DNA from 4 places in the Sphingomonas sp. ABOLE genome. Region 3 is predicted to be linked to each of the others. Evidence: riboswitches for the same ligand, from Rfam matches in the RefSeq annotation. Region 3 holds a riboswitch; each other region holds the start of a gene.
What was found. A riboswitch is a leader RNA that binds a small molecule or an ion and turns the genes downstream of it on or off. The one in region 3 is predicted to bind cobalamin.
Positions count from the first base shown of each region.

Region 1 (4,916 bases), on a different contig from region 3:
GAGCCGGACCGGGCGATCGAACCGGTCCTGCTCGGCGGCGACGTGCTGGCGGGGCAGGTGCCGCAGGCGCGCGTGCCCGCCGGCCGCTGGCAAGCGACCGAGGCGTCGCGCGGCTGGGGGCTGGTTAGCTGCGTGGTGGTGCCGGGCTTCGACTTTGCCGGGTTCGAGCTCGCTGCGCCGGGCTGGGCGCCGCCGAGGGTCTGAGCGCGGGTTATCCCCGTTATCCACAGTATCAACAGGCGATGCTGCTTGGTGCGACTCGCCGCGAGTGAGACCCTCAGACCTGTAAGAAGGCTGGCGGCGCGGAGGCAAACCGAAGCAAGGTCAGCAGCTTGCAAGCTGGTGTCGGCGCTGGTCCCTTAGGGAAACCGCGCGACCCGGCAGGTGCGCGACGATCGCCCCTCCCGGTGGCGGTTCGCGTGCCGATCCGGCGAGCGTCCCCCTGCCGGGGCGCTTGCCGCAGGCCGCCGACGGGCCAGGCGATGCGCTTCGGCGCACCACCCGACCGGCCGGCGACATGGGGGGCTGGCGGCAACGCCGGCCCCCCTTTAGCGCCCTCACACCCCGGTAGAGCCCCGATTGGCAAGCGCCCGGCGCGCGCGCATAGCGGCGCAGCCAAGGATCGGGAGCATCGGCTTGGGACGGATTTTCGAACGGTTCGCACAAAGCGTCGCGGCATGGGCGGGGCGTCCGCCGGCCTTCGTCCTCGCCTTCCTGGTCATCATCGTCTGGGGGGTGAGCGGACCGGTGTTCCACTGGTCGGACACCTGGCAGCTGGTGATCAACACCGGCACCACCATCGTCACCTTCCTGATGGTGTTCCTGATCCAGAATGCGCAGAACCGCGACGCCGCCGCGCTGCAGGCCAAGCTGGACGAAGTGATCCGCGCGATCGCCGAGGCGCGCAACGAGTTCATCGGCATCGAGCATCTCAGCGAAAAGCAGCTGCTCGACATCCGCGACCGGCTGGAGCGCGAGTTCGGCGCGGCCGATCCGGCGCGGCACGAGTCGATCGAGAAGGTGCTTTCGCGCCGCTGAGGCGGCTTAGCGCACTTGCCGGCGGATCTCGGCGAGGCGGGCGAGCGCGGCGGGGATCACCGGGCCGCCGCAATTGACCAGCTGGCGCGCGAACTGCGCCTGGGTGACCTTGAGGCCGGTCTCGGCGATGGCGCGCTTGCGCAGGATCGCGGCGCGCGAATCGCTGTCGTGCCCGGCGCCTTCGGGAGCGAGCATCACGCGGGGCGGGTCAGCGATCACCCGCTCCATCGGCAGATGGCCGGTATGGGTGAGGCCATAATGCGCCGCCTGGTTGGAGAAGCCGGTAGTGGTCATCAGGTCGTCGAGCAGCGTCTGGCCGCCGGTGACGAGGTTGCCGCCGATCCACAGCAGGGCGGGGGCTTTGGGACCGGTCCAGCGGGCGGCGGCCATCGCAGCGTCGATGCGGGCGTTGAGCGCGGCGCCCTTGGCGGGGACACCCACGGCGTCGGCGAGGTCGGTAACCTGCGCCTTGCTGTCGGCGATCGAGGGCGGGATGCCGAGGTAGAGCACCTTCAGGCCAGCCCGTGCAAACGCCTCGCGGGTCGAGGGCGCGGTGAAGCTGCTGGCGATCACCAGATCGGGCTTGAGGCCGATCACTTCCTCGGCGGTGCCGTTGTTGCCGCGGAAGCGGCGGGCGACGTCGAGCGGGATCGAGGTGGAGTCGGGCGCTTGCGAATAATGGCTGATCGCGGCGATCCGCGACGGCGGGACCAGTTCCAGCAGCGTCGCGTCGGCGCAGGGATTCATTGAGACGATGCCCCCGCCGCCTTGGGACGGCGGCGCCGCGCAGCCCGCGAGCCCCAGGCAGGCAAGCAGCGCGGCGCCGAACCTCACTGGAAGCGCACCCGCACGCCGCCAAAGGCAGCGCGGCCATAGGTGCCGTAGCCGGTGATCTGCTGGTAGCGCACGTCGCCGATATTATCGACGCGGCCATAGACCGAAAGCAGCTTCGTCACCGGCATCTCCGCCCGCACGCCGGCCAGCGCATAGCCGTCGATCGGGGTCAGGTTGCCGACATCGTTGAAGCTGTCGCCCACCATCGTCACCGTGCCGCCGATCGCCAGCCCGAAGGGGAAGCGATAGTCGGCCGAGACATTGGCGGTATCGCGCGGGCGGCGCGGCAGGTCGTTGCTGCGATAGTCGGCGCTGCGATTCTCCGAGAAGACGTGCGTCACGTTCGCCCGCACCGTCAGCGCCTGCACCGGCTGGAGCAGCGCTTCGAGCTCCACGCCCTGGGCGCGGGTCTTGTTGAGGTTGTAATAGGTCGAGGTGTCGAAGTTGTAATCGATCTGCTTGTCCGAATCGCGGTGGAACCAGGTTGCGCCCAGCGCGACTTTGCCGCCGGCCAGCGTCTGGCGCACGCCGGCTTCGTAGCTCCTGGTGGTCTCGGGGCGGAGGGCGCGATCGCCATAGGCGCTGTAGAGCTGGTAGAGCGTCGGCGCCTTGAAGCCTTCGCCGAAGCTCGCGTGCAGCACGGTGCCGGCGGTGGCGCGCACGGCGAGATCGGCGTTCCAGGTCCAGTGGCCGCCGAAGGTATCGTGGTCGTCGTGGCGGACGCCGCCGGTCAGCGTCACGGGTGCTACCGGCGTGACGATCGCCTGGCCGTAGACGCTGGTGATGCCCACCGAGTAGCGCCCCCCGCTGCCGAAGCCCTCGTCATAGCGGATGCGGCTCTGCTCATGCTCGGCGCCGAACACCAGGCGGAGCTGCTCGGCCAGCGTCGCGTCGCCCTGATAGGTGTAGCGCTCGGCGCGGCCGCGATACCGGTACGCGATCGACGAATCTTCATTGTAGCCGTCGCGGTGGATGTCGGAGAGGGTGAAGCCCAGCCGGTTGTGCAGCCTGCCGCCGAACGCCTCATTCTTAAGCCCGGCATAGCCGTAGAGCTCCTGGGTCTTGGCATATTCGCCCGTGTCGCCAAAGGCGTAGGTTGGCGGGGCATAGCCGTCGAGATCGACCTTGCTGTCGGCATAATAGCCGCGCAGGTCGAGCGCGAGGCCGGGGGCCAGCTGCACCTCGACATTGCCGGTCGCGCCGACCTGGCGATAGCCGTCCGCCTCCTTGCCGTTCGCGGCCGCCGAAATGCCGTCGGTGGTGAGATAGCCCGCGGTCAGCCCGGCGGTGATGCGGTCGTTGCCGCCGGCGATCGCCGCGTTGCCGTTGAACGTGCCGAACGACCCGCCCTCGGCATTGCCGCGCACGTGCAGCCCCTGCGCGCCCTGCAGCGTGGTGACGTTGACCACGCCGCCGATCGCCTGGCTGCCCCAGATCACCGAATTGGGCCCGCGCAGCACCTCGACGCGCTCGACCGATCCGGCGAGCAGGCTGGCGAAGTTGTACGCCCCGCCGGTGGCGGAGGGGTCGGCCACGCGAATGCCGTCGATCAGCACCAGCGTCTGGTCGCTCTGCGCGCCGCGGATGCTGAGCGCGGTCGCGGTGCCGAGTCCGCCGTTGCGCACGGCGGTGACGCCCGGGGTTGTGGCGAGCAGGTCCGAGAGCGCGACGGTCTGGCGCTGCTCGATCTCGTCGCGGTCGATGGTGGTGATCGACCGCCCGACGGTGTCGGCGCGCTGGGCGACGCCGCTGGCGACGACGACGATGCGGTCGTCGTCGGGATCGGCATGGGCGACGAGCGGCGCGAGCGCGGCGGTGGCGAACAGGGAAAGCTTGCAGAAGTTCATTTCAGACACCCGAGATGGGGGAGCGCGATGCTCCCGCATGGTTTGGTGTCGCTCACACGGGGATTTCAGCCCCGATCACCCGGTGCACCCCGCCCGCGTGAAGGAATCGACCGTAGCGGGCAGGTCTCCTGGCTCCCGGGTCGTCGCAGGCACGCCGCCTTCCCGGAAGCATGCGGCTCCAGTGGCAGATTGGCGCGCCGGCTCACCGGCTACAGTTGCGGGGGCAGCGCCGGACTCTGGACCGGCTTCCCTTTTCACCCTCCCGTCGGGGGAAGGCACCCGTTACCCGGCGGCCTTTAGCGGCAAGCAGGGCAGGGCGGCAAGCCGCTGCGACATCACCACAGCACGCCGGCCTTGTCGGGTGTTGCCGGTTCGGGGGCGGGGTCGCCGATCGATTGCAGCAGGTCGATCTCGATCGTGCGGCACATCGCATTGAGCGGCAGGTCGTGCACCGTGTTGGCGAACGGGTCGACCAGGTCGTCGCCGATCGCGAGCACCGCCAGGAACATCAGTCCGGCGATGGTCGAGCCCAGTGGCGTGGCGACGCCCAGCGTCTCGACCAGCCCGATCGGCAGCAGCACGCAGAAGATATGGGTGAAGGCAGTCGGCACGAAGCGGAATTGCATCGGCAGCGGCGTGTTCTTCAGCCGCTCCATGCCGCCCTGGGCATTGGCGATGTCGATCAGCACGCTTTCCATCGAATGCTGCTGCATCGGATTGATCCAGCCCTTCGACCGCGCGATCTCGATCCGCCGGCCGGTGCCGTCGACGATGCCGTTGGCGATGTTGGTGCGGGCCAGCGCATAGTCCGCCTCGCCCCGCGAGAGGAAGCGCAGCACTTCCTGGTCCGCCGGCTGGCGGCGCAGCTGGCAGCGCAGCGCATTCACATAGGCGACCTGGCGCAGCACGATGGTGCGCTTGAGATCCACCGCCTCGCCGTCGGGCAGGTAGTTGCGCGCCATCCGCGCCAGGTTGCGGCTGGCGTTGATCATCAGCCCCCACAGTCCGCGGCCTTCCCACCAGCGCTGATAGGCGGAGTTGGAGCGGAAGCCGAGGAACAGCGCCAGCACCGATCCGAACAGCGTCAGCGGCAACGACGGCGCGCGGAACGGCAGCACGAAATAGACGATGGTGACGATGACGTCCCAGAGGAACAGCAGCGCCAGCGGCATCCAGATTTCGCGGAGGACCTGTTTG
Region 1 covers NZ_QQWY01000033.1:42,847-47,762, reverse strand. Annotated here, with positions in the region: gene CA234_RS18010 (cupin domain-containing protein) at 1-204, shown strand, start outside; gene CA234_RS18005 (low affinity iron permease family protein) at 637-1,038, shown strand; gene CA234_RS18000 (ABC transporter substrate-binding protein) at 1,045-1,872, opposite strand; gene CA234_RS17995 (TonB-dependent receptor) at 1,869-3,719, opposite strand; cobalamin riboswitch at 3,820-4,017, opposite strand; gene CA234_RS17990 (bestrophin family ion channel) at 4,055-4,916, opposite strand, start outside.
Region 1: it holds a riboswitch for cobalamin, as region 3 does, so the genes downstream of both, CA234_RS17995 (TonB-dependent receptor) here and CA234_RS17165 (HoxN/HupN/NixA family nickel/cobalt transporter) in region 3, are expected to answer to the same signal.

Region 2 (4,916 bases), on a different contig from region 3:
GCGCGAATCTGCCCTATCCGACGCTCCGTCGCCGCGGCGGGGACGATGCGCAGGACGGTCCGCCCCGCCATGGTCTCCAGCCGCGCCGAGGCCAGCGGCAGAGCGTCCGGCAGGTCGATCCGCGCCCGCGTCGCCGCAGCGGGCAGCCGCAGGAGCGGCAGCCCCCGCACCTGCTCCGCCGGGGTCAGCCGGGGATAGTCTACATACAGCATCACGAAGCCCGACAGACACCAGAGCGTCATCACCATGCCGATGACGACGCCCAGCCAGCGGTGCAGGACAAGGACTGCCTTGGGCATCGTCAGAAGCCCAGGCCGTAGCTGACTCGCAGCGTCCGCGGCACGCCGCGCGCGAAATAGAGGAAGCGCCCCACCCCGCTATCCGACACGGCGGACTGGAAGCCGCGCGTCGCGTAATCGCGGTCGAACAGGTTCTCGACGTTGATGCCGAAACGGTGCCGGCGCGCCGCATCGGGGAACAGGTGCACACCGGCATCGACGATCGCGTACTTGCCATAGTTGCGCCGGCCGAAGCCGCTCGCCGAGGTATAGGCGTCGCCCACCCAGTTGACCGAGGCGTTGGCGCCGATCGGCAGCGTGCGTGGCCGCCACGCGACCGTGCCGCGCGCCAGCTGTTCGGGGGTCCGGTCGCGCTGGAGCGACGAACCGGCGTTGCGCGCGCGGGCATAGGTGTAGCTCGCGTCGAGGTGCCAGGCGTCGGCGATCACCGCGCCCAGCACCAGCTCGGCACCGCGCACGTTCACGCGCGAGTCCGAATTGCGGTAGATGCCGTCCGGATAGGCGGGGTTGGCGGTATCGATATCGATCAGATGATCGATGCGCCGGGCGAAGACCGTGCCCTGCCAGTGGAACAGGCCGCTCGCCAGTGTGCCGCCGATGCTGGCATTGGCGCTAAGGCTCTCCTCCGGCCTGAGGTTGGGGTTGCCGCGTTCGCAGCAGGGATCGATCTGGTAGAGCTGCGAGGCGCTGGGCAGCAGGAACGACGTGCCACCATTGGCCTGGACGAACAGATCGTCGCGCAATTCGATGCGGCCGGTGACGTTCCACACCGTCTTCCGCGATCCGCTGCCATCGTTGTAGCGCAGCCCGGCCGAGAGCCGCGCGCGACGCGAAAGGTCGTCGTTGGTGCGGATCTGGAAGGTGCCGGCATGGACGCGCTCCTCGGTCGCGGCGATCCGCAGCACGTCGTCGCGCCCGCTGAACTGCTGGAAATCATAGCCGATCAGGTAATCGAGCCCGCGATGCGGCCGCAGCTGGACCAGCGCGCTGCCGCCATAGTCCTTGAAGCCCCAGAAGGTGCCGGCGGGGTACACCACCACCGGCGCGCCACCACTCGGGGAGTTGCGGATCTGGACATAGGCGGTCTTCCAGTCGTGGAAATAGCCCTTGAGGAACAGCTGCACCACGTCGCTCCCCACATAATCGAGCCGGGCGCTGGCGATCTCCTCGTTGCGATCGTTGCGGCTTTCGCGGGTGCGGGTGGGGCTGAGATTGTCGAGCTTCGCCTCGGTGTGGATATATTGGAGGCTGAACCGCCAGTCGGGACCGAGATCGTAGCGATATTTGCCGCCGACGGACCACAGGTCGTAGCCGCGGGCACGATCGGTCGCGCTCGGTTCCATCCGGCTATAGGGCTGGTATCCGTCGGAGCGATTGTGGGAACCCCAGGCTACGAACTGGTGCTTGCCCGCCCCGCCGCGCACATAGCCGCCGAGGTTGGTGCCGGCAAAACTGTCGACGCTGGCGTCTACCTGCCCGCCGAAGCGGTCCGAGAAGTCGCGGGTGACGACGTTGATCACGCCCGCGGCAGCCTGTGTGCCGTAGAACAGGCTTTCGCCGCCCTTCAGCACCTCGACCCGCTCGATCATGCTGGCCGGCAGCGTGTCGTTGGGCGAGGTACCGCCATAGAGCCGGTTGTTGATGCGGATGCCGTCCACGGTCCACAAAACGTCCTGCGTCCGCGAGCCCTGCAGCGACACGTCGACATAGCTGAACGGCCCGCTGGCAGGCTGAACGTAGAGACCCGGCACGGTACGCAGCGCGGTCGCGACGTCGATCGCTCCGCTCTCCCGCAGCTGGGTTTCACTGCGCAGGGCCAGATCGCTGCCATAGCGGGCGCGCTGGCGCGGCAGCGTTTCCTCCAGGCTGGTGCCGGTGACGAGCAGCGCGTCGGCGTCATCCTCGGTCTGCGCGTGCACCGGCTGAAGCGAGGCAGCAGCGGCCAACGCAAAAGCGGCCGCAGAGCGAGAAACAATAAGGAACTTCATAGACATACCCCCGGCGTCGTCGACGTCGGGCGGAAGCGTGCCGTTCACGCGAACGGTCGGCGCACGGCGCCGGCCGGACGCCATGGGCGACCGGCGCACGTGACCGATGCGGCTCCCGCCGCTCGTTCGTCGCTCAGACGGAGTACACCGTGCCGCGGCCATCCCCTGGACCAAGGCAAGAGCGACCAGACGCCGGCAGGTCTCCTGGCTCACGGGTCGTCGCTCGACGCACGCCTTCCCAGGCCCTGAGGCCCAGTGGCTGCTTCCGTGGAAGGAAGCCCGTGCGTCTCGCTCACCGCTTACAGTTGCAGGGACAGCCTCGGATTCAGGCGGCATGCCGCCCTCACCGTGTTCCCTTTTAAGCCTCTCGTCGAGGCACCGGCGCGATCTGCGCTCGCGGCAAGAAACGCCGAAAGCGTCGCCTTGGTAGAGGCTCGCGGTCGACACCGCAAGGTGCCGGTCAGCCCGCCCCCCGCTGGGGTTTAGACCTTATCGCTTCCCCGCCCGCGGCGGCTCGCACCACTATTGCGGCCGCGCACCGAGATATGCCGCGAGCCGATCGACCATTTCCTCGGGTATGCGCCGCGCAATCACCGGCATCGTTGCCTGCGACTGGCGGGCATCCACCTGCTTGCCGTCGCCGCGCATCTGCCATAGCCGCGCGGCGAGATAGGCCGGTTTCTGCCCCGCCAGGACCGGATAGGGCTTGCCCGGCGCGTGGCAGCTCGCACAGGCGGGAAGCTGCCGGTTCGGCAGGCCGCGCGAAACGATGCGCTCGGCATCCGCATCGCGGACCTGCGGTGCCTCTCCCAGTCCCGGCAGTGCCGCAAACCGCCGCGCCAGCGCGGCCGCATCGGCATCGCTCAGCAACGCGGCGGCGTTGGCCATCACGCCGCTGAAGCGGTGCCCATCGCGATAGGCGCGCAGCGCCGCTTCGAGATAGGCCGGGTTCTGCCCGCCCAGCACAGGGATGTCGCCCTGCCCCCGCCCCCGTCCATCGGCACCGTGGCAGCCGGCACAGGCCTCGAACCGCGGCGCCCCCGCAATCCCGGCGATGCCGCCGGCCAGTCGCGCATAGTCGGCGGGTGTCATCGTCGGCAGGCGGCGGACGAAGGCGACCATGCGGCGGACCTCGTCCGGCCGGTCACGCGCCGGCCAGGCGGGCATGCCACTGAACTTCACGCCGTGATCGATGATCCAGAACAGCTCGCGGTCGCTCCATTGCTTCGCGGTGCGGGCAAGGTCGGGCGCGGGGGGCGTCGCCGCCTGGAACACCGCGCGCGGCCGCATGCCGGGGGCGCCGTGGCAGGCGGCGCAGCTCGCCGCGAAATGGCCGGCGGCGCTCACCAGCCCCTGGGGATCGGCCGCCGCCCGGGGGCTCTCCAGCGCGCTGCGGGTGCCGACCGAATTGCGCATCACCCAGTGCAGGAACCAGTTGGTGATCGGCCAATGCCCGCTCGACGCGGCGACGTTGATCGCGCCAGACCAGCCGACCGCGAGCGCCAGCGCGACGACGCCGGCCAACGCCAGCACCACGCGCTTCCAGGTGATCCGGATCATCATGCCCGCGCCTCCTGCCGCAACAGCGTGGCCAGCAGCGCCAGCCCGCCGACGAAATAGGCCGCACCACCGACGAGCAGCATCACCACGCCGGCAAGCTGCTGGTCGGCGAGCGGCGCCAGCCCCCAGGGCGCGGCATGCGCCATCGCCGGATAGAGCGGCCGCGGTGCCAGCCCGATCAGCGCACCAAGCAGCGTCATGTGCATCGAGGTGAGCAGCAACGCGCCCACCCCCATCGCCCGCGCGCCCGGTGCCAGCACCGCGCTCCACAGCAGCACGCCCGCGGCGAGGAAGCTCGCCTGCTCGAGCGCCAGCAGTATGGAACTATGCGCCGCCGCCGCCCGCAGCGCCGGCAGGTGCCAGCTCCACACCACGCCGAGCTCGACCATGCTCATCGCCAGCGGCGTGACGATGCGGGGCAGGCGCCGCGCGGGATCCATGCGCGTGCCGGCAATGCCCAGCGCCACGCATGGCGCCGCGACGGCGGTCGCCAGCATGTGCGCGGCCATGTGCCCGGTCATCCCCTGCCCGGCGAGCCTCCAGCCGAGCGCGAGCAGCGCGGCCCCCAGCGCCAGGGGGGCGGCTCTCACCGGCAGTCCCGCAGGAACAGCACCGGCAGCGCGGTGAAGACGACGCCGATCACGCTCAGCCCGGCGAGCAGCAAGGTGGCATAGGCGAGGAAGCGCAGTCGATCGCTGTCGGTGCCGGCTTCGTGCGGCGGATGGTCGCCGGGCGTGCGCGCCTGCACCCAGGCGATCCACCCCGAGGCGAGGATCACCAGCAGTGCCGCCGCCGTGCCGCCCCAGAAGATCGCCGGCGCGTCGACATAGCGCCCGGTCTTGGCGCAGCGCACCGCCGCCCAGAGATAGGAGAAGAGGAAATGCGCCGCCCAGCCCGTCGGCGGTACGATCAGCGTCCACAGGGTGACCCGGAGCGCGCGGAAGCGCTGGTGCAGCCGCCCGATCATGCCACCTCCGGGAACAGGCCCAGCGTCGCCCAGGTGACGAGCGCGGTGAACAACAGGAAATGCTGGTAGAGCGTGACGTTGCGGATGTCGGCATCATGGGTC
Region 2 covers NZ_QQWY01000027.1:29,599-34,514, forward strand. Annotated here, with positions in the region: gene CA234_RS16190 (PepSY domain-containing protein) at 1-299, opposite strand, end outside; gene CA234_RS16195 (TonB-dependent receptor plug domain-containing protein) at 302-2,287, opposite strand; cobalamin riboswitch at 2,464-2,685, opposite strand; gene CA234_RS16200 (c-type cytochrome) at 2,810-3,850, opposite strand; gene CA234_RS16205 (cytochrome c oxidase assembly protein) at 3,847-4,437, opposite strand; gene CA234_RS16210 (hypothetical protein) at 4,434-4,814, opposite strand; gene CA234_RS16215 (cbb3-type cytochrome c oxidase subunit I) at 4,811-4,916, opposite strand, start outside.
Region 2: it holds a riboswitch for cobalamin, as region 3 does, so the genes downstream of both, CA234_RS16195 (TonB-dependent receptor plug domain-containing protein) here and CA234_RS17165 (HoxN/HupN/NixA family nickel/cobalt transporter) in region 3, are expected to answer to the same signal.

Region 3 (4,916 bases):
CGGTGATGCGGCTGCGGATCGCCGGCCAGTCGAACGCCTTGAGCAGCGGCTTGGGGAGCGCAAGACCCGAAGTCTCGATCAGGATGTGGTCGGGACGAGGCTCGAGTGCCAGCAGCCGCTCCACCGTCGGGATGAAATCGTCGGCGACGGTGCAGCAGATGCAGCCATTGGCCAGCTCGACGATGTTCTCGGCCGGGCAATCGGGGATCGCGCAGGACTTCAGGATCTCGCCGTCGACGCCGAGCGTGCCGAACTCGTTGACGACTACCGCTAGCCGCCGCCCTTCGGCATTCTGGATCAGGTGGCGGATCAGCGTCGTCTTGCCGGCGCCGAGAAAGCCGGTGACGATGGTAACGGGGACCTTGGCCAGGTCGGTCATGCATGTCTTCCCCCGCGCCCGAGCGAACACACGGCGGGGCTTGCCAGACGCATGTCCGGCCGGCGCGCGACGACGGGCGGGCGCGACAATCGCCCGGCACCACGCGACCGTGCAGCCCCAGCCGCACAGCTTCGTCGCTCGAACGGAAGCAAGACCGTGCCGCGGCCATCCCCTGGACCAAGGCAAGAGCGACCGTAGCGCCGGCAGGTCTCCTGGCTTGCGGGTCACGGCACGCTGCACGCCTTCCCAGGCCGTGTCGGCCCAGTGGCTGCCCCTCGGCGGAGGCCAGTGCATCGCGCTATCCGCTCACAGTTGCAGGGACAGCCGCGGATTTGGGGAGCAGCCTCCCCGCACCGCATTCCCGATTAAGCCCCATGTCCGGGGCACCGGCGCGATCATATCGAAGGCTGGAAAGCCTTCTAGGACCGCTCTAGACCCGCACCTCGATCTCGTCCAGCCTCTGCCAGCGATAGATGGCGAAGCTGATCAGCCAGCAGGCGACGAACAGGCCGATGATCGCGAAGCCGAGGCCGTTGAAATGCGCGCCGAGATCGGCGGCGAGCCCGAACGCCCCGCCGGTCCAGCCCATCTTGTCGCCGATCAGCGCCAGCGTCTCGATGCCCCCGATCACGATCGCGACCAGCGCGGAGATCAGCGTGATGGTGACGTTGTAGTAGAGCTTGCGGATCGGCTTGACGAACGCCCATTGATAGGCGCCGAGCATCACCACCCCGTCCAGCGTATCGACCAGCGCCATCCCTGCCGCGAACAGCGCCGGCAGCACCAGCAGCGTGCCGAGCGAGACGCCGTGCGCCGCCTGACCCGCCGACATGCCGAGGATCGCCACTTCGGTCGCGGTGTCGAAGCCCAGCCCGAACAGGAATCCGAGCGGCGCCATGTGCCAGCTCTTGCTGACGAGTCGGAACATCGGCCCAAACAACTTCGACAGCGGCCCGCGCGAGGCGAGCAGCAGGTTGAGGTCGTCCTCGACATAGGCGCCGCCCGCGCGGACGTGCTGGAAGGTCTTCCACACCGATCGCAGGATAATCAGATTCATGCCGGCAATGGCGAACAGGAACAGCGCCGAGACGCTGGTGGCGATCACCCCGCCCACTTCCCGGAAGGCCCCCATGCCCGCCAGAGCGCCGGTCGCGAGCGCGATGCCGGCCGAGGCGATGGCGATGATCCCGGAATGCCCGATCGCGAACCACAGCCCGGTGGCGATCGGCCGCTGGCCGTCGTTCATCAGCTTGCGGGTGACGTTGTCGATCGCGGCGATGTGATCGGCATCGACCGCATGGCGCAGCCCCAGCCCCCAGGCGAGCAGCGCAGTGCCGAGCATCAGCGGCTGGGCATGGAACAGGGCGAAGGCCCAGCCCCCGGCGGCGAGATTGGCGGCGATCAGCAATGCGAACAGCAGGGCCACGCGCGCACGCAACGGCAGAACGGACAAGACAGGACACTCCGGCGGCGTCGTGCGACCAGGCCGGGGCCACCGCGAGCGGCCGATCGCGCATCCCGGCCGGACGCTTGCCAAGCGACCGGGCCACGCAACCGCGAACGGCCCCAGCCGCTCATGCGCCGCTCAGACGGAGTACACCGTGCCGCGGCCATCCCCTGGGCCAGGGCAAGAGCGACCGGACGCCGGCAGGTCTCCTGGCTCGCGGGTCCCGGCACGCTGCACGCCTTCCCAGGCATCTCCGCCCAGTGGCTGCCCCTCGATTGGAGGCCAGTGCATCGCGCTATCCGCTCACAGTTGCAGGGACAGCCGCGGATTTGGGAGCGAGCTCCCGCACCGCATTCCCGATTAAGCCCCCGTCGGGGCACCGGCGCGATCAGGCGCTGGTGGTAGGCGAAGCCGGGCGGTGGATCAACCGCCGGTCCGCGCCGGTACACAGAAAATGCAGCGCCGACACCATGGTCAGCCCGCCCACCGCGAGCGCGGCCGCATAGCAGCAGGTAATGAAGAAGGGCAGCCAGCGCACCTCCGGCGCGCCGAGCGCATGGACGAGCAGCAGCGCCACGCTGCCGACATAGCCCGAGGCATCGGCGATATAGATCAGGAACCCGGCATTGGCGGCGGTGCCGATCGTCGCGATCATGCGATCGAACAGCATCGCGTTGAACGGGGTATAGGCGAGGTAGAGCCCCGCCCCCGCCACCGTCATCCAAGGCAGCGGCGCGAGCAGCCCCGCCTGGAAGGCGAGCGTCGAGCCGCCCAGGCAGAGCGCGCCGAGCAAGATCAGCCCGTGCATCGCCAGCAGCGCGCGCAGATTGTCGCGGATCAGCATCAGCAGCGCGAGGGCCGCGAGCGTGAGCAGCGCGATCGGCAGCTCGCTCGCCGAGAATATCGCCGCCTCACCGCCATAGCCGAGCGCAGCCCACAGCTCGCGCGCGAAATTGTCGCGGACGTCCCGCAGCGCCGTGAGCAGCACATAGCCGAGCACGAGCAGCACCAGCGTCGCGCCGTGTGCACGCAGGAACGCGGCGCGGTCGGCGGCCTGCATCGGCACGCGAACGGTGCGCTCCGCCTCGTCGCACGCGTCGGGCGGCGGCAGGCGCTCCAGCTGCCACAGCGCGGTTAGCAGAAACGGCACGAAGGCCAGTCCGGTCGCCGCCGGCATCCACTGTTCCGCAACCCCCGCCTCCATCAGCAGCGCCGCCACCGACTTCACTACGCCCGAAGACAGGATGAAGCTCGCGCACAGCATCGCGCCGAGCAGTTCGGATACGCGGCGCCCCTCGACATAGCTGAACACCAGTCCCCAGATCAGCCCCAGCGGCAGGCCGTTGAAGAACAGGCAGGCGACGTTCCACGGCGCCGGGATCAAGGCGAAGAGGATCAGTGCGAGCCAAGACGCGCCAATGAGCGCAAGGATCATGCGCGCCCGCCCCTGCCGCCCGGATTCGGAGATGACGCGGACGCCGATCAGCTTGGACAGCGCGTAGCCGACCACCTGCGCGATCAGCAGCGCGGTCTTGTAGTCGATGGCGGAGTGCCAGCCCGCCACATCGGCATAGCTGGCCACGGCGAACGGCTTGCGGAAGGCATACATCGCGAAATAGGCGCTGAACGCCGCGAGCCCGCCCAGGAAGAGCGTAAATCCCGACGTGGTCCGCGCGGCACCGCGCGCGCCATCACCGTGCATTGCGATTCCCCATGAAGCGCCGCGCTTGTGACGGGCCTGCGCGACAGCTTCATGACATCGAAATCAGGCCTCGATCACCAGGGGCGGACGCGAAGGGCCTCCGCTTCCGCGACACAGCTTTGTGCATCGGGGCGCGGCGCGGTATTGCGCAGCCGCGCCGCTTCCTGCCGCGCCGCCGCGAGATCCCGCTGGTAGGCGGGCGAGGTCTGCAGCACCGCGAACACCGAGGCGCCGGCCATGTAGCCGGCTTCGACCGCGCTCTTGCTGTGCGACCCGCAAATCGCCCGGCTCTCGCCATAGGCACGGCCGCGCGCGAGGATCGCAGTCGCCTTGTCGGGCATCACCTCGGCGAGGATCTGCGCTTCCAGCCAACCATTGGCGGTGTGCCCCGACGGGTAGTCGCCATTGCTGGCGAGATGTGCGGTCTTGGCCTCGCAGATCGGGCCGTCCTCGCGCAGATAGGGACGCGGCACTTGGTAGGCAGCCTTCACCCTGCCGACGACCGGGCCCGTGCCTGCGCGATCGAGCAGCCGGGCAAGTGCCGGCGCAGTCTTGACGTCGAGCACCATCCCCATCGCGCAGGCGTTGCGGCGCAGCGGATCGTTGGTGACGTCGTCGGTGGCGATCCGCCAGCGCGGGGTGCCCTCCAGCTTCCGCGTTGCCCGGAACACCGCCATGTCCAGGGCAGCGCCGGGGCTGTCGAGCGCCGGCGGCGGCGGCAGGATCGCCATGCCGTCGGGATATTGGCCCGCGGCGAGGTACGGCGCCGTGTCACTCGCCTGAGGGACCGCGATGAGCAGCGAGAGCGCTGCGAAGATGCCACCGCGGATCATGCGGAGCGGCTCGGTCGGGCAGCGGCGCCCGAGGCGGAAGCGTGGAGCTGGTTGCGCATGCGGCCTCCCCTACGCTGCCGCGCGTTTTTCTGCTACGTGCTTTTACGGAAGCATGCATTATGCCGCAGGCAAGGCCGATCCGGGCAAGGTGCACGCACCTGCACATGGGGGCGACGTGGACATATCGCTTCAGAATAACATCTTGGAGCTTGTCGCCAAAGGCGCCGATCTTGCCTCGGTCACCGATCGGCTGTGCCGCGAGGTGGAAGTGCGCCTGCCCGATGTCCGTTCCATGATTCTTCGGGTAGATCTCGCCGGGCGGCTCCATCCCGTTGCCGGCCCAAGCCTTCCGGAACGCTATCTGGAGGCGGTCGACGGGATGATGATCGGCCCCAAGGTCGGCTCGTGCGGCGCCGCTGCCTATCACGGCGAGCCGGTCGCGAGCATCGATATCGAGACCGATCCCAACTGGGCCAAATATCTCGACCTGACCCGCCCGCTGGAGCTGCACGCCTGCTGGTCGAACCCGATCACGAACGCCCGCGGCGAGGTGAC
Region 3 covers NZ_QQWY01000030.1:42,184-47,099, reverse strand. Annotated here, with positions in the region: gene cobW (cobalamin biosynthesis protein CobW) at 1-379, opposite strand, end outside; cobalamin riboswitch at 564-785, opposite strand; gene CA234_RS17165 (HoxN/HupN/NixA family nickel/cobalt transporter) at 810-1,796, opposite strand; cobalamin riboswitch at 2,008-2,225, opposite strand; gene CA234_RS17160 (DUF5690 family protein) at 2,215-3,528, opposite strand; gene CA234_RS17155 (phosphatase PAP2 family protein) at 3,603-4,361, opposite strand; gene CA234_RS17150 (EAL domain-containing protein) at 4,474-4,916, shown strand, end outside.

Region 4 (4,916 bases), on a different contig from region 3:
TTTGCCGAACGAGCGGAACACGATCAGCCGGCGCGTATCGTTCACCAGCGGCGCGATGCTCGCCTCCGGATGCGCATCGGCAAAGGCTTCGTCGACGATCAACCAGCCGCCCGCGGCGGTGCGCTCGGCGAGCATCGCCTCCAGCGCCGCCCGGTCGCGCAGCGTGCCGCAAGGGTTGTTCGGGTTTGCGAGGAGCAGCGCTGCGTCGCCCGACACGGGACCGTCCGCGGACAGTGGCAGACTGTCGGCGAAGGCCGCGCCATGGGTGCGGTATCCCGGCACGCGGTGGTAGGCGCTGCCGCCCAGCAATTGTCCCAGCAGCCGCAGCCCCATTTCGCTGCCCGGGATTGCGCAGACCTGTTCGGGCACCAGGCCGAAATGGGCTGCCGCCGCCGTTTCGAGATCGGCGAGCAGCGACGGATCGGGCAACGGCCCCAGGTCGACGTCGAGATCGACGGGCACCGGCCAGGGCACCGGGTTGATCCCGGTCGAAAGGTCGAGCCACGGCCCGTCGCCATACCTCGCTCGGGCAGCGGCGAGGTTGCCGCCATGGTGGCGCAGCGGATCGCTCATCCTAGGTGTGGCGCGATCACCAGCGCCAGCAGCAGGCCGGTCTCGACCAGCTCGATCCCGGCGCCATGCCCGTCCCCCGAGATGCCGCCAAGCAGGCGCTGGATCCGCCAGCCCCAGGCGGCAATCAGCACGGGCGCTGCGAGCAGCGCGGGGGCCGCAAGCGCGGCGGCGAAGGCGAGCAGCACCAGCCAGACGATCAGGTCGGCGGGGCGCACCGCGCTGCGGAAGCGGCTGGCCAGCCCCTCGTGCAGCGGCGGCAGCCAGCGCGTCCACACCAGCGGGCCGAAGCGGGCGGCGGCGGGGACGAACAGGATGGTCCACCAGCCGGGGCTGGCCAGCAGCGCGTGGAGCAGCACCAGCTTGGCAAGCAGCTGCAGCCCGATCGCCACTACCCCGAAGCTGCCCACATGCGGGTCGGCGAGCACTTCGCGCAGCCGCTCGCCCCCCTTGTGCAGCGCGCCGCGGGCATCGGCGAGGTCGGCGAGCCCGTCGAGATGGAGCGCGCCGGTGACGCTTACCCAGGCGAAGAGGCCGAGCAGGGCGCCGGTCCAGGGATCGAGCAAATTGCCTAGCAACAGGGCGACGAGCAGCACCAGCCCGACCAGCAGCCCGGCCGCAGGGAACCAGCGCATCGATCGGGCGAAGGTCGCGTCGTTCGCCTTAACCGCGGGCAGCGGCAGGCGCGTGAGGAACTGGAGGGCGAGGACGAATTCTCTCATGTCACGAGTCCGATGATCTGGCCGACGCGCGGGGTGCCGGGCCAAACGCGCAGGCTCAGCAGCGCGGCATGGGGCAAAGCGATGTTCCAGAGGTGGGGGAAGTCGAAGGTGCACAGGCTGGCGAGCGCCGCCCGCATCGCACCGCCATGGGTTACCACAAGGGTCGGGCGGTCGATGGCATCGATCGCGTCGCCGACGCGCGCAACAAGTGCCGGCCAGGTTTCGCCGCCGGGGGGCACATGACGCGCCGGTTCCGCCTGGAATGCGGCGAGTGCCTCGGCGTCGATCGCGTCGAAGGACAGCCCGTCCCATGCGCCGAAATCGAGTTCGCGCCAGCGAGGGTCTTCGCCGGCTTCAAGGGACAGGGCGGCCGCGATCTGCCTTGCAGGTACCGCACTGCGGGCGCGATCGGAGCTCACCACTGCGTCCACCGCCAGCCCGTTTGCGCGCGCGACGCAGGCGTCGACCCCCTCCGCGAGCGGCTGCGCGTCGGTGCGGCCGATCAGCCGGCCGTCGGCCTCGGTGATGCCGTGGCGCAGCAGGTGGAGGACGATGCCGCTCATGCGCCGCCGGCGACGCCTGCCTCGGCAAAGGTCGCCATGCCGTTGTGCGCGGCCAGCGCCGAGCGCAGCACCGCTGCGGCCACCGCTGCGCCGCTGCCTTCGCCCAGCCGCATGTCGAGCCGCAGCAGCGGCTCCAGCCCCAGCCGCGCGAGCAGCCGTGCATGGCCGGGTTCGGCTGAGCAATGGCCGGCGATGCAATGGTCGACGATGCCGGGTGCCGTCGCTGCCAAGGGCGCGAGCGATGCACAGCAGATGAAGCCGTCGAGCAGCACCGGCACCCCCGCATGGCGCGCGGCGAGGACGGCGCCGGCAATCGCCGCCAGTTCGCGACCGCCCAGCCGCCGCAGCGTCTCGAAGGGCGTGTGGAGTGCCTCGGCATGGACCTCGATCGCGCGGGCGATCACCGCGCCCTTGTGGCCGACGCCGTGCGCGTCGAGGCCGGTGCCGGGGCCGGCCCAATCCGCCGGCGTGCCCCCGAAGCTGCGCAGGCAAAGCGCCGCGGCCGCCGTCGAGTTGGCGATGCCCATCTCGCCGAGCAGCAGCAGATCGGTATCGGCAGTTACCACCGCGGCGCCCTGCTGGAGTGCGTCAAGGCAATCGGCTTCGTCCATCGCCGGGCCGGTGGTGAAGTCGCAGGTGGGGCGGTCGAGGTCGAGTGCGACCACGTCCAGCCGCATCCCGATCGCGCCGGTCAGTGCGTTGATCGCGGCACCGCCCGCCGCGAAATTGGCGACCATTTGCGTGGTCACTTCAGCGGGGAAGGCGCTGACGCCCTGCGCGGCGACGCCGTGGTTGCCGGCGAAGATCACCGCCCGCGCCGCATCCATCGAGGGGTGCGCACGGCCCTGCCAACCGGCGAGGAAGATCGCGAGGTCCTCCAGCCGCCCCAGCGAGCCCGGCGGCTTGGTGAGCTGCTGCTGGCGTTGCCGCGCGGCATCCGCGGCAGCCGCGTCGCGAGAAGGCAGCGAAGCCAGCGCGCGATCGAACGCGGCGACGCTCGACAGATCGATCATGCCGCGCCTGCGCCGCGCTTGGGGGAAGCATTGATGTACACGTTCGTCGCCTCGTTCCTGCAATGACAATCGACCGGGCGCACAGTCGCGTGCCCGGCACATTCTCGTCGCTCGAACGGAGGATTCCGCGCCGTGGCCGCACCCTGGACCAGGCGTGAGCGACCCCGTGCCGGCAGGTCTCCTGGCTTGCGGGTCATCGCGGTTCGGGCGCCTTCTCGGGATCGCTCCCAATGGCCTTTGCCCGGCCGCTCGCCGCTCACAGTTGCAGGGGCAGCTGCGGCCTTGGAGCGCCGAAGCGCCCGCACCGCATTCCCTTCTCGCCCGCGAACGGGCACCGGCATGGGTTCGAAGGTAGAACCTTCGCCGCTCCTCTAGCTCCGCTATCGGCGATATGCCAGCGCCGCGCGTGATTATTGGTAGAGCTGGGCAGTGCGCGGCAGCAGTTGGTCGATGCGGACGATCAATTCGAACAGCGGCTGGATCGCATCGGCGCCGTCGCCCAGTTCCTGCACGGCGCGCAGGCGATAGGTAGCGGCCGCGACGGCGCGCGTCGTGGCGGCGAGGTCCGGTGCGCGGGCGACCATCGATTCGCTGCGGTTCACCCGAACCAGCAGCCACGCGAGCTTGTGCGCGGCGTCGATCAGCTGGATCCGCTCGGCAGTGAGAAAGGCCCAGCTTCCCGTCGCCTCGATCACCGCTGCCGACAGCCCGTCGAGCGCCGCGAGCAGATGGCGCGGGCCGAACGCCGGATCGTCGCGTGCGGGCGCCATATCCTGGTTCAAGCCTTCGAGTTCGATGGCCGCCAGGGTGCCGCGATTCGCACGCGCGCGACCGGGCAGGACGGAACGTTGGAGGCGCGGCATCTGCATGATAGTTTCCCCACGATATGGGGCCTTGTACCGCTGACGAGACGCACTGCCCGTGACGCGCGTCACGCCGCAATGCGGCCGGGCGGCGTTGACCCTCCGGATCGCTGTCCCTAGGTTTCTTCGCGATGTATGCAGGTGAACCCCCGCTGAGCCTTCCCACGATCGTCCTGGTCGAGGACGATCCGCAACTTCGCACGCTGACCGCCCGCGCGCTCCAGGAAAACGGCTATACGGTGCGTCCCGCTTCGTCGGCGCCGGAGATGTGGCTGGCGCTGGAGCAGGGGCCGGTGGACCTGGTGCTGCTCGACGTGATGCTGCCGGGCACCAGCGGCATCGATCTGTGCCGTGCCATCCGCCAGAAGAGCTCGGTGCCGATCATCTTCATCTCGGCTAAGGGCAGCGAGACCGACCGCGTCGTCGGGCTCGAGCTGGGCGCCGACGATTATCTTCCCAAGCCGTTCGGTACGCGCGAGCTGGTGGCGCGGGTGCGCGCGGTGCTACGCCGCGGCGCGGGCGAACGCGACACCGCCGAGCGGCCCAAGGGCGAGATCCAGTTCGACGGCTGGACGGTCAACCTGCCGCGTCGCGAACTGCTGTCGCCGACCGGTGCCGTGGTGGACCTTACCGGTGCCGAATTCGACCTGCTCGTCACGCTGTGCGACCATTCGGGTCGGGTGATCTCGCGAGAGCGGCTGATCGAACTGTCGCGCACCCGGCTGGGCGACAGCTCGGATCGCAGCATCGACGTGCTGGTCAGCCGGCTGCGGCGCAAGCTCTCCGATGCGGGTCACCAGGCGCCGATCGTGACCGTGCGCGGCATCGGCTACACGCTCAACGTGCCCGTGACGCGCAGTTGAGGGCGTTTTTGAAGCGTCCCTCCGGGCTGATCGGGCAGGTCTTCGCGATCCTGCTGCTGACCATCCTTATCGAATTCGCCGTATCGACCTTGCTCTACGAGCGGGCCAGCCAGTTCGCGGTGCGCGACGACGAAGCGCGGCGATTGGCCGAGCATCTGGTGATCGCGCGCAAGCTGCTCGCCGAGCAGCCGCCCGCGCGGCGCGAGGACCTCGCGGTCGAATTCACCACCTCGCGCTACGAAGTGCGGTGGATGCCGCAATTGCCGAGCGGCCTGCGCGAGCAGCCCGACCTCGACCGTCTCTACGAGCAGGTCGTGCTCTG
Region 4 covers NZ_QQWY01000006.1:66,622-71,537, forward strand. Annotated here, with positions in the region: gene CA234_RS05520 (threonine-phosphate decarboxylase) at 1-573, opposite strand, end outside; gene cobS (adenosylcobinamide-GDP ribazoletransferase) at 570-1,292, opposite strand; gene CA234_RS05530 (histidine phosphatase family protein) at 1,289-1,855, opposite strand; gene cobT (nicotinate-nucleotide--dimethylbenzimidazole phosphoribosyltransferase) at 1,852-2,868, opposite strand; cobalamin riboswitch at 3,022-3,222, opposite strand; gene CA234_RS05540 (hypothetical protein) at 3,279-3,737, opposite strand; gene CA234_RS05545 (response regulator transcription factor) at 3,884-4,594, shown strand; gene CA234_RS05550 (ATP-binding protein) at 4,603-4,916, shown strand, end outside.
Region 4: it holds a riboswitch for cobalamin, as region 3 does, so the genes downstream of both, cobT (nicotinate-nucleotide--dimethylbenzimidazole phosphoribosyltransferase) here and CA234_RS17165 (HoxN/HupN/NixA family nickel/cobalt transporter) in region 3, are expected to answer to the same signal.